Regions from separate parts of the Paenibacillus sp. FSL H8-0104 genome, predicted to be linked through region 1. Evidence: a T-box and tRNA genes for the amino acid it is inferred to sense, from the RefSeq annotation. Region 1 holds a T-box; the other holds one or more tRNA genes.
The links. The T-box of region 1 lies ahead of leuS (leucine--tRNA ligase). A T-box ahead of a tRNA ligase gene usually reads a tRNA of that ligase, here a tRNA-Leu.
Positions count from the first base shown of each region.

Region 1 (4,083 bases):
CCGTTCCACCGTCCACCGTAATCTTGTCATTGATGGCTCCTGTGTCTTCGTTAATGAAGAGACGCCATACACGTGACAGGAAGCGGTGCATGCCTTCAACCCCGTTTGCATTCCACGGTTTTGTCGCTTCCAATGGTCCCATGAACATCTCGTACAGACGCAATGTATCTGCACCGAATTCATTCACGATTTCATCCGGGTTAATGACATTACCACGAGATTTACTCATTTTCTCATTATTGGTACCCAGGATCATACCTTGGTTGACCAGTTTGTGGAAAGGCTCTTTGGTCTCCACAACACCCAGATCATACAGCACTTTGTGCCAGAAACGAGCGTACAGCAAGTGAAGTACGGCGTGCTCTGCTCCGCCAATGTACAGATCAACTGGCAGCCACTGCTGCTGTTTCTCCTTGGAGATCAGTTCCTTGTCATTGCGCGGATCGATAAAGCGCAGGTAATACCAGCAGCTACCCGCCCATTGTGGCATGGTATTGGTCTCGCGACGTGCCTTCATTCCCGTTTCCGGATCTACCGTATTCACCCACTCCGTAACATTCGCCAGTGGTGATTCTCCTGTACCCGAAGGTTTGATCTGGTCGATATCAGGCAGCAGCAGTGGAAGTTGATCCTCAGGTACTGTCTTCATCGTTCCGTCTTCCAGATGCAGAATCGGGATTGGCTCACCCCAGTAACGCTGACGGCTGAACAGCCAATCGCGCAGACGATAGGTCACTTTCCCTTGTCCTTTACCGTTCTCTTCCAACCAAGCAATCATCTTGGCAACCGCTTCTTCATTATTCAGTCCGTTCAAGAAATCGGAATTCACATGTGCGCCATCACCCGAATATGCCTCTTGTGTAACGTCTCCACCTTGAATAACCTCGATGATATCCAGACCGAACTGCTTCGCAAATTCCCAATCACGCGCATCATGACCCGGAACTGCCATAACCGCACCTGTGCCGTAACCTGCAAGAACGTAATCAGCAATCCAGATCGGCAGTTTTGCACCATTAACAGGGTTGATTGCATAAGCGCCAGTGAATACACCTGTTTTGTCTTTGGCCAAATCTGTACGTTCCAGATCACTCTTACGAGAAGCCTGCTCCTGATAAGCCTGAATAGCTTCACGTTGGTCATCGGTTGTAATTGCTTCTACCAACTCATGTTCCGGAGCCAGTACTGCAAAGCTCGCACCGAACAATGTGTCCGCACGGGTAGTGAACACCTTGATAACTTCCTCGCGACCCTCAATGGCAAATACAACTTCCGCCCCTGTCGATTTACCGATCCAGTTGCGCTGCATATCCTTGATGCTTTCAGACCAATCCAGCTCTTCCAGGTCTTCCAACAGACGCTCTGCATACTCGGTAATTCTCAGAACCCATTGACGCATCGGTTTGCGTACAACCGGATGTCCTCCGCGTTCACTCTTGCCATCAATAACCTCTTCATTAGCAAGTACCGTTCCAAGGGCTTCACACCAGTTAACTGCAACTTCATCTACATAAGCCAGACCTTTGTTGTACAGCTGAATAAAGATCCATTGCGTCCATTTATAGTATTCAGGGTCCGTTGTGCTGATCTCACGATCCCAGTCATAGGAGAAACCAAGCGATTTGATCTGGCGACGGAAATTGTCAATATTACGGAATGTAATATCTCGTGGATGTTCACCTGTATCCAGTGCATGCTGCTCAGCAGGCAGACCGAAAGCATCCCAACCCATTGGGTGCAATACGTTGTAACCGCGCATACGTTTGTAACGGGAAACGATATCCGTTGCCGTATATCCTTCCGGGTGACCTACGTGCAGACCTGAACCGGATGGATAAGGGAACATATCCAGTGCATAAAATTTCGGTTTAGCAGGGTCCTCACCCGTTTTAAACGTTTTATTTGCATCCCAATATTGCTGCCAACTTTTTTCCATGACTTGTGGCTGATAGCCGTGTTTCGGCTGGTTATTCTCACTCATCTATTGTTCCTCCTTCAGGTTATTCACTTTAGCTTTAATTGCAACAAAAAAACCTCAGCATCCCGTAGCGTTTGCAGCGCTAGGGACGAGAGGTTGAATTCCCGTGGTACCACCCTAGTTAGTGGACGAACGTGCTTCGTCATCCACTCCCTTTGGACCTGTAACGGCGGTTAACCGATGCGGATTTCCATTCCTGAACCCAAGCTTTATACAAGCAGGTTAAACAGAATGGTGTAATCACCGCATTTCTCCAAGGCGAGTTCGCAAATCACTGTCAACCGGCTTGCACCAACCGCCGGCTCTCTGTTATGTACAGGAATTACTACTGATCCTTATCATCGAAATATGTATACAATATCGGGACCATTATATAAAAAAGCAAGCCCAAAGTCAATATTACACGTTATAATGACCCTTTTAAGTCACACGGTTCGTACCGTTCAATAATACTCGTTGCTGTTCAGGATAACCGAAAACGCTCAATGCCTTCCTCCAGATTATGAATGGTCCAATTCACATGTTCCTGATTATCATATTGACGATAAGCGCACTCAATGCGCAGCACCAGATCAAAGTACAAGTCATAGAGACTTCTTCTTTTCAGCTCACTTTCAGTCGTAATCTCATGCCCATACCCTTTCACAAAACCGGGTGTATAGTTAAAATGACTGAAATAATGCTCCATCAGAGGATCTGCCCACAGTGAACGTTCAAAATCAATAATCGCTGTGATACGACCTTTGTCTACTAGAACATTGCCATCCCACAGATCCCAACTCACAAGAACAGGTTCTTTTACATCGTCCAGCACATCCGATTTCTCTTCAATCAAGCGTCTCAATTCAGGATAATCGATTGAAAATTTAATTCCGGCTTCTTCCCCGTCGGTAAGAATATCATCCATCAGATTCATAAATGCTTCTTTCCATGTGGAATATTGCTGTTTTTGCTCCGAGAAATATCCAAACTTCTCGCCTTTGATTTCATTAATTCGACGATTGTACCGACCGAGCTGGTGTTCAATGGCCTCCTGCTCTTCCGCAGAATATTGATCCTTGACCTGATTATAGGGTGTTCCAGACATGTACTCCATGATAAAATAACGCGCTGAAGCCATAGTTAACGAATCATCATAAGCCAGCACTTGGGGTACGGGAACATCCTGTAGCTCCGTGATGAGGCGTAGTGCCTCAATCTCAGCAATCATGAAATCCTGCTCACAGCGCATCAGATTTGTCGAAGCCGACGGTGCAATTTTGAGTACCACTCGCTGTGCGTCACTCAGTGTAATGAGATATGCATGATTGGCCCAGCCATCCACCATTTCCTTGTAGTCCTGTATACTTGCAGAGAAATGCTGCTCTATTATGGCATTCAACTGTTCTGACGTAAGTCTTGTTTTATATGTACTTTCCATTTCTACACCTCACATTGACATTTGATTTATTTCCTCAGAAAACGCTTTCTATCCGACTATTATCACCTTCTTTACTTTAACTGGCAATACTTTTTGTCACGTCGTTATGTCTTTTCTTGCATTCCTCTACCCTATTTAAGACTATTGCTATTCATTCTCCATAAAAAAATCAAACAAAAAACTGCCCTTATGCACCATAAGGACAGTTCTCATTATTCGCTCTTACTTCACAGCCACGTAGAACAAGCGCTGTGCGCTGTCTCCAGCTTCTTTCCATTCAAAATCCGCATATACCTTCACGTCTCTAAAACCTGCCTTGGACAACTCAAGCTTCATCCAGTCCGGGTTATATGCACGCTGGACATGAACTTCTTCAAACCGCTGATACATATCCTTGCTACCATCATCCACACGCGAAAAAATACTGAGATGATGTTCGATCTCACAGCGATCCTGATCCAGATCACATGTCCAAATATACGACACGGAGCGCTCATCCAGTACAAAAGGCTGCTCTTCATCATAACGAATAAGGGTATTGGGATGATGCACATCAAACAGGAACGTTCCATCAGGCTTCAGCATCTCGTATGTCCGCTGGAATGTTCGAACGACATCTTCTTGTTCAAGCAAATAATTGACGCAATCACAGAAAGATATCACCGAATCCACAGGTTCCGGAACT
Region 1 is NZ_JBBOTC010000001.1:4,912,278-4,916,360, forward strand. It holds gene leuS (leucine--tRNA ligase) at 1-1,981, opposite strand, end outside; T-box leader at 2,060-2,329, opposite strand; gene NST38_RS21820 (phosphotransferase family protein) at 2,442-3,398, opposite strand; gene NST38_RS21825 (class I SAM-dependent DNA methyltransferase) at 3,621-4,083, opposite strand, start outside.

Region 2 (4,083 bases), 4.6 Mb from region 1:
TTCGTCTTGGATCAAAATGAAGTGACCCGCCTACCTCCGCCGTACTGATCACCTTACTGCCCATGGATTGCAGAAACTCCGCATGTCTGCGATAACTGTCCAGCTCCGACTGACGATACGCCAGATCGGAGAACAGTACCGATTTCCACTGAGAGACCAACTTGATATTCCTTTTGCTCAATTCCTCACGCAATATAGCAGGGTCAGTCGGATATTTACGTCCCATCTCTGTACCTCTCAGCCCAAGACGCTGAATGTCATCCAGAATCTGTGCACACGTTGTCGCATCACCATGCTCTTTCACATCTTCACCGACCCAATTGATCGGATGAATCCCAAGCTGAAATGGCAGCTTGCTCATTGCTCCACGTCTCCTTTGTCGTTCAACATTGTGGTTCACTATATTAAACCGGATTAAATCGGTCTTGCTTTGGCACGGTTGGCTTGCATCGTGTGATGAGCATGAACTACCTTTTCTTCGGCAGATACCTCAGGTACACCCACATTCCACCATGACTCGTATCCACCTGCGTTGGTTCCAGGCACGACCGGAATTTCAATCAATGTACTCACCGTTTCATTCTTCGCATCTCGGAGTGCCTGTTCCAGCTGTTCTGCCGTCTCCGCTCTATAGGATTTGGCTCCCATGCTTCGGGCGTGAGCTGCGAAGTCCATTGGCATGTAGTCCCCGGTCAATCGTCCGCTTTCTGACTCCCGATAACGGAACTCATTGCCAAACCCGTCACTACCGTGTTCCCGCTGCAAATTATGAATACACTGAAATCCATTGTTGTTGAATAATAGGACAGTCATCTTCTTCTGTTCCTGCAAACTGGTCACAAACTCCGAATGCAGCATCAGATAACTGCCATCTCCTACCATGGCGTACACTTCCCGATCCGGCTCGGCAAGTGCTGCTCCGAACGCTCCGCTTACCTCGTACCCCATACAGGAGAACCCATACTCCATGTGGTATGTCTTTGGTTCAGACGCACGCCACAGACGATGTAGATCACCTGGCAGACTACCTGCCGCACACACAATGATGGAGGATGGATCAATCGTCCGGTTAACAACGCCGACTGCGGTAGTCTGTGCCAGCCCTGCTTCATGTTGAGCTGCATACAGCCGATCCACTTCTGCATTCCACTCAGCGCGGAGATCAGCAACTTCAGATGCGCCATATGCACTTCGGTATTGTCTTTCCTGCAATTCCTTCTGCAAAGCCTGCAATCCTTCGCGAGCATCTGCCAGAATGGCTTCTCCGCCTAACTTGGCGGCATCCATACTGTTCAGGTTGATGTTGATGAATGACGCTTCCGGATGTTGAAAAGCAGAGCGGGACGCCGTCGTGAAATCCGAGAACCGCGTACCAACGCCGATCACCACGTCTGCTTCTCTCGCCAGCCTATTGGCTGCCAGAGAGCCGGTAACCCCGATTGCCCCCACATTTAGTGGGTGGTCCCAAGAAACTGTGCTCTTGCCCGCCTGCGTCTCGGCGATCGGAATACCAAATGCCTCGGCGAATTCCACGAGCTGGGCGGATGCCTCAGAGTACAACACACCGCCGCCTGCAACGAGCAGCGGCTTTCTGCCTCGGGCAATCTGCTCCGTTGCCCGCTCAATGGCTGCCTGTACCGGGGGGCGACGATCCAGATAATGTACTTTGCGGGCAAAGAACGATTCTGGATAATCGTATGCCTCTGCCTGCACATCCTGCGGCAATGCGAGCGTTACTGCTCCTGTCTCTGCTGGATCGGTTAGCACACGCATGGCCTGTGTAACAGCAATCATCAGCTGTTCGGGACGAACAATGCGATCCCAGTACTTGCTGACGGCTTTGAATGGATCAGTGGCTGAGATTGTATAATCACTGCTCACTTCCAACTGCTGAAGTACCGGGTCCGGTTCCCGTGTAGCAAAGTTATCTCCAGGAAGCAATAAAACCGGAATCCGGTTCACCGTTGCAGTAGCTGCAGCTGTAATCATATTCAAAGCACCAGGTCCAATGGATGTTGTACATGCATAAATCTGTCTACGGTTCTTCTGCTTGGCATAAGCCGTTGCCGTATGCACCATACCTTGTTCGTTCTTGCCTTGCATATACGTCAGGCTTCCCGGACTGCGCTCCAGCGCTTCTCCAATGCCTGTTACATTGCCATGTCCAAAAATACCGATGATTCCCTTCACAAACTTGGTTTCCACCCCGTCAACCGAGATATATTGCTGATCCAGGTATCGAAGCAGTGCCTGAGCCATCGTTAGTCGAATTGTATTCATGAATTGATCGCCGTCCTTTCCTTTACGGGTTAAGCGCTTAATCTACGTTAAGTTTAAGCGCCTTACCCCTAAAGGTTAAGCGCTTAATTGATATGGTATTACAGGTTAATGATTTACGCAAGCTATTTTTGTAAGCGTTTTTATAAATTGTGATAAAGAAAAGATATTCTTGTGTTCAAACATGTGTTAGACCTTCTCTATTTGAACACTTCCACAATGACTAAGGACAGACTTAAAAGAGAGGGGAATATATCGTGAGGATGGGATACATGTTGGTACATGCTAATCAGCCATATAGTCCGTGATCTTTGCATACAATCATGGTCAATATGCCTGTGAATGCAGAAAAAAAGAAAGAGACGGTGAGTACCGTCTCTTTCTTTTTCAATATATAAGCGGGTGATGGGAATCGAACCCACGCTATTAGCTTGGAAGGCTAAAGTTCTACCATTGAACTACACCCGCATAACAACAATCGGGATGACACGATTTGAACATGCGACCCCCTGGTCCCAAACCAGGTGCTCTACCAAGCTGAGCTACATCCCGTTATCTATACCGGCGAGAGGACTCGAACCTCCACGGTTTCCCACTCGATTTTGAGTCGAGCGCGTCTGCCATTCCGCCACGCCGGCAAAATATGAAGTTATAATGGCGCGCCCTGAGAGATTCGAACTCCCGGCCTTTTGATTCGTAGTCAAACGCTCTATCCAGCTGAGCTAAGGGCGCAAAATATTGGAGCGGAAGACGGGAATCGAACCCGCGACCCTCGCCTTGGCAAGGCGATGCTCTACCGCTGAGCCACTTCCGCAAATAAAGGATGCGCGTGGAGGGACTTGAACCCCCACGTCAAAGACGCTAGATCCTAAGTCTAGTGCGTCTGCCAATTCCGCCACACGCGCATATAATGGTGAGTCATGAAGGGCTCGAACCTTCGACACCCTGATTAAAAGTCAGGTGCTCTACCAACTGAGCTAATGACTCATAGAAAAACTGGTGGAGGATGATGGATTCGAACCACCGAACCCGTACGGGAGCAGATTTACAGTCTGATGCGTTTGGCCGCTTCGCTAATCCTCCAGGATTACATGGTGCCGGCGAGAGGACTTGAACCCCCAACCTACTGATTACAAGTCAGTTGCTCTACCAGTTGAGCTACACCGGCGTATTACATGGTGTTATAAATGGTGGCTCGGGACGGAATCGAACCGCCGACACGAGGATTTTCAGTCCTCTGCTCTACCGACTGAGCTACCGAGCCTTACTACATTAAAAAAAAATGGCGGAACCGACGGGATTCGAACCCGCGATCTCCTGCGTGACAGGCAGGCATGTTAGGCCAACTACACCACGGTTCCAGATCACTTTCTCAAAGGAAAGTATAATTGCGGGGGCAGGATTTGAACCTGCGGCCTTCGGGTTATGAGCCCGACGAGCTACCGGGCTGCTCCACCCCGCGTCGTTATAAAGTTTATATGGTGGAGGCTGAGGGGATCGAACCCCCGACCCTCTGCTTGTAAGGCAGATGCTCTCCCAGCTGAGCTAAGCCTCCATATTATGACCCGTAGGGGATTCGAACCCCTGTTACCTCCGTGAAAGGGAGGTGTCTTAACCCCTTGACCAACGGGCCTTACTGGCTCCCCGAACAGGGCTCGAACCTGTGACAACTCGATTAACAGTCGAGTGCTCTACCAACTGAGCTATCAGGGAATGGTGGAGCCAAGCGGGATCGAACCGCTGACCTCCTGCTTGCAAGGCAGGCGCTCTCCCAGCTGAGCTATGGCCCCATACTCTGGTGTATTT
Region 2 is NZ_JBBOTC010000001.1:316,225-320,307, reverse strand. It holds gene iolE (myo-inosose-2 dehydratase) at 1-361, opposite strand, end outside; gene iolD (3D-(3,5/4)-trihydroxycyclohexane-1,2-dione acylhydrolase (decyclizing)) at 415-2,280, opposite strand; tRNA gene NST38_RS01480 (tRNA-Gly) at 2,675-2,745, opposite strand; tRNA gene NST38_RS01475 (tRNA-Pro) at 2,756-2,829, opposite strand; tRNA gene NST38_RS01470 (tRNA-Leu) at 2,837-2,915, opposite strand; tRNA gene NST38_RS01465 (tRNA-Arg) at 2,933-3,009, opposite strand; tRNA gene NST38_RS01460 (tRNA-Gly) at 3,017-3,091, opposite strand; tRNA gene NST38_RS01455 (tRNA-Leu) at 3,102-3,182, opposite strand; tRNA gene NST38_RS01450 (tRNA-Lys) at 3,189-3,264, opposite strand; tRNA gene NST38_RS01445 (tRNA-Tyr) at 3,275-3,360, opposite strand; tRNA gene NST38_RS01440 (tRNA-Thr) at 3,370-3,445, opposite strand; tRNA gene NST38_RS01435 (tRNA-Phe) at 3,466-3,541, opposite strand; tRNA gene NST38_RS01430 (tRNA-Asp) at 3,561-3,638, opposite strand; tRNA gene NST38_RS01425 (tRNA-Met) at 3,666-3,739, opposite strand; tRNA gene NST38_RS01420 (tRNA-Val) at 3,757-3,832, opposite strand; tRNA gene NST38_RS01415 (tRNA-Glu) at 3,839-3,910, opposite strand; tRNA gene NST38_RS01410 (tRNA-Asn) at 3,915-3,990, opposite strand; tRNA gene NST38_RS01405 (tRNA-Ala) at 3,992-4,067, opposite strand.
Region 2: it has a tRNA-Leu gene. The T-box ahead of leuS (leucine--tRNA ligase) is inferred to sense a tRNA for this amino acid. The anticodon was not compared.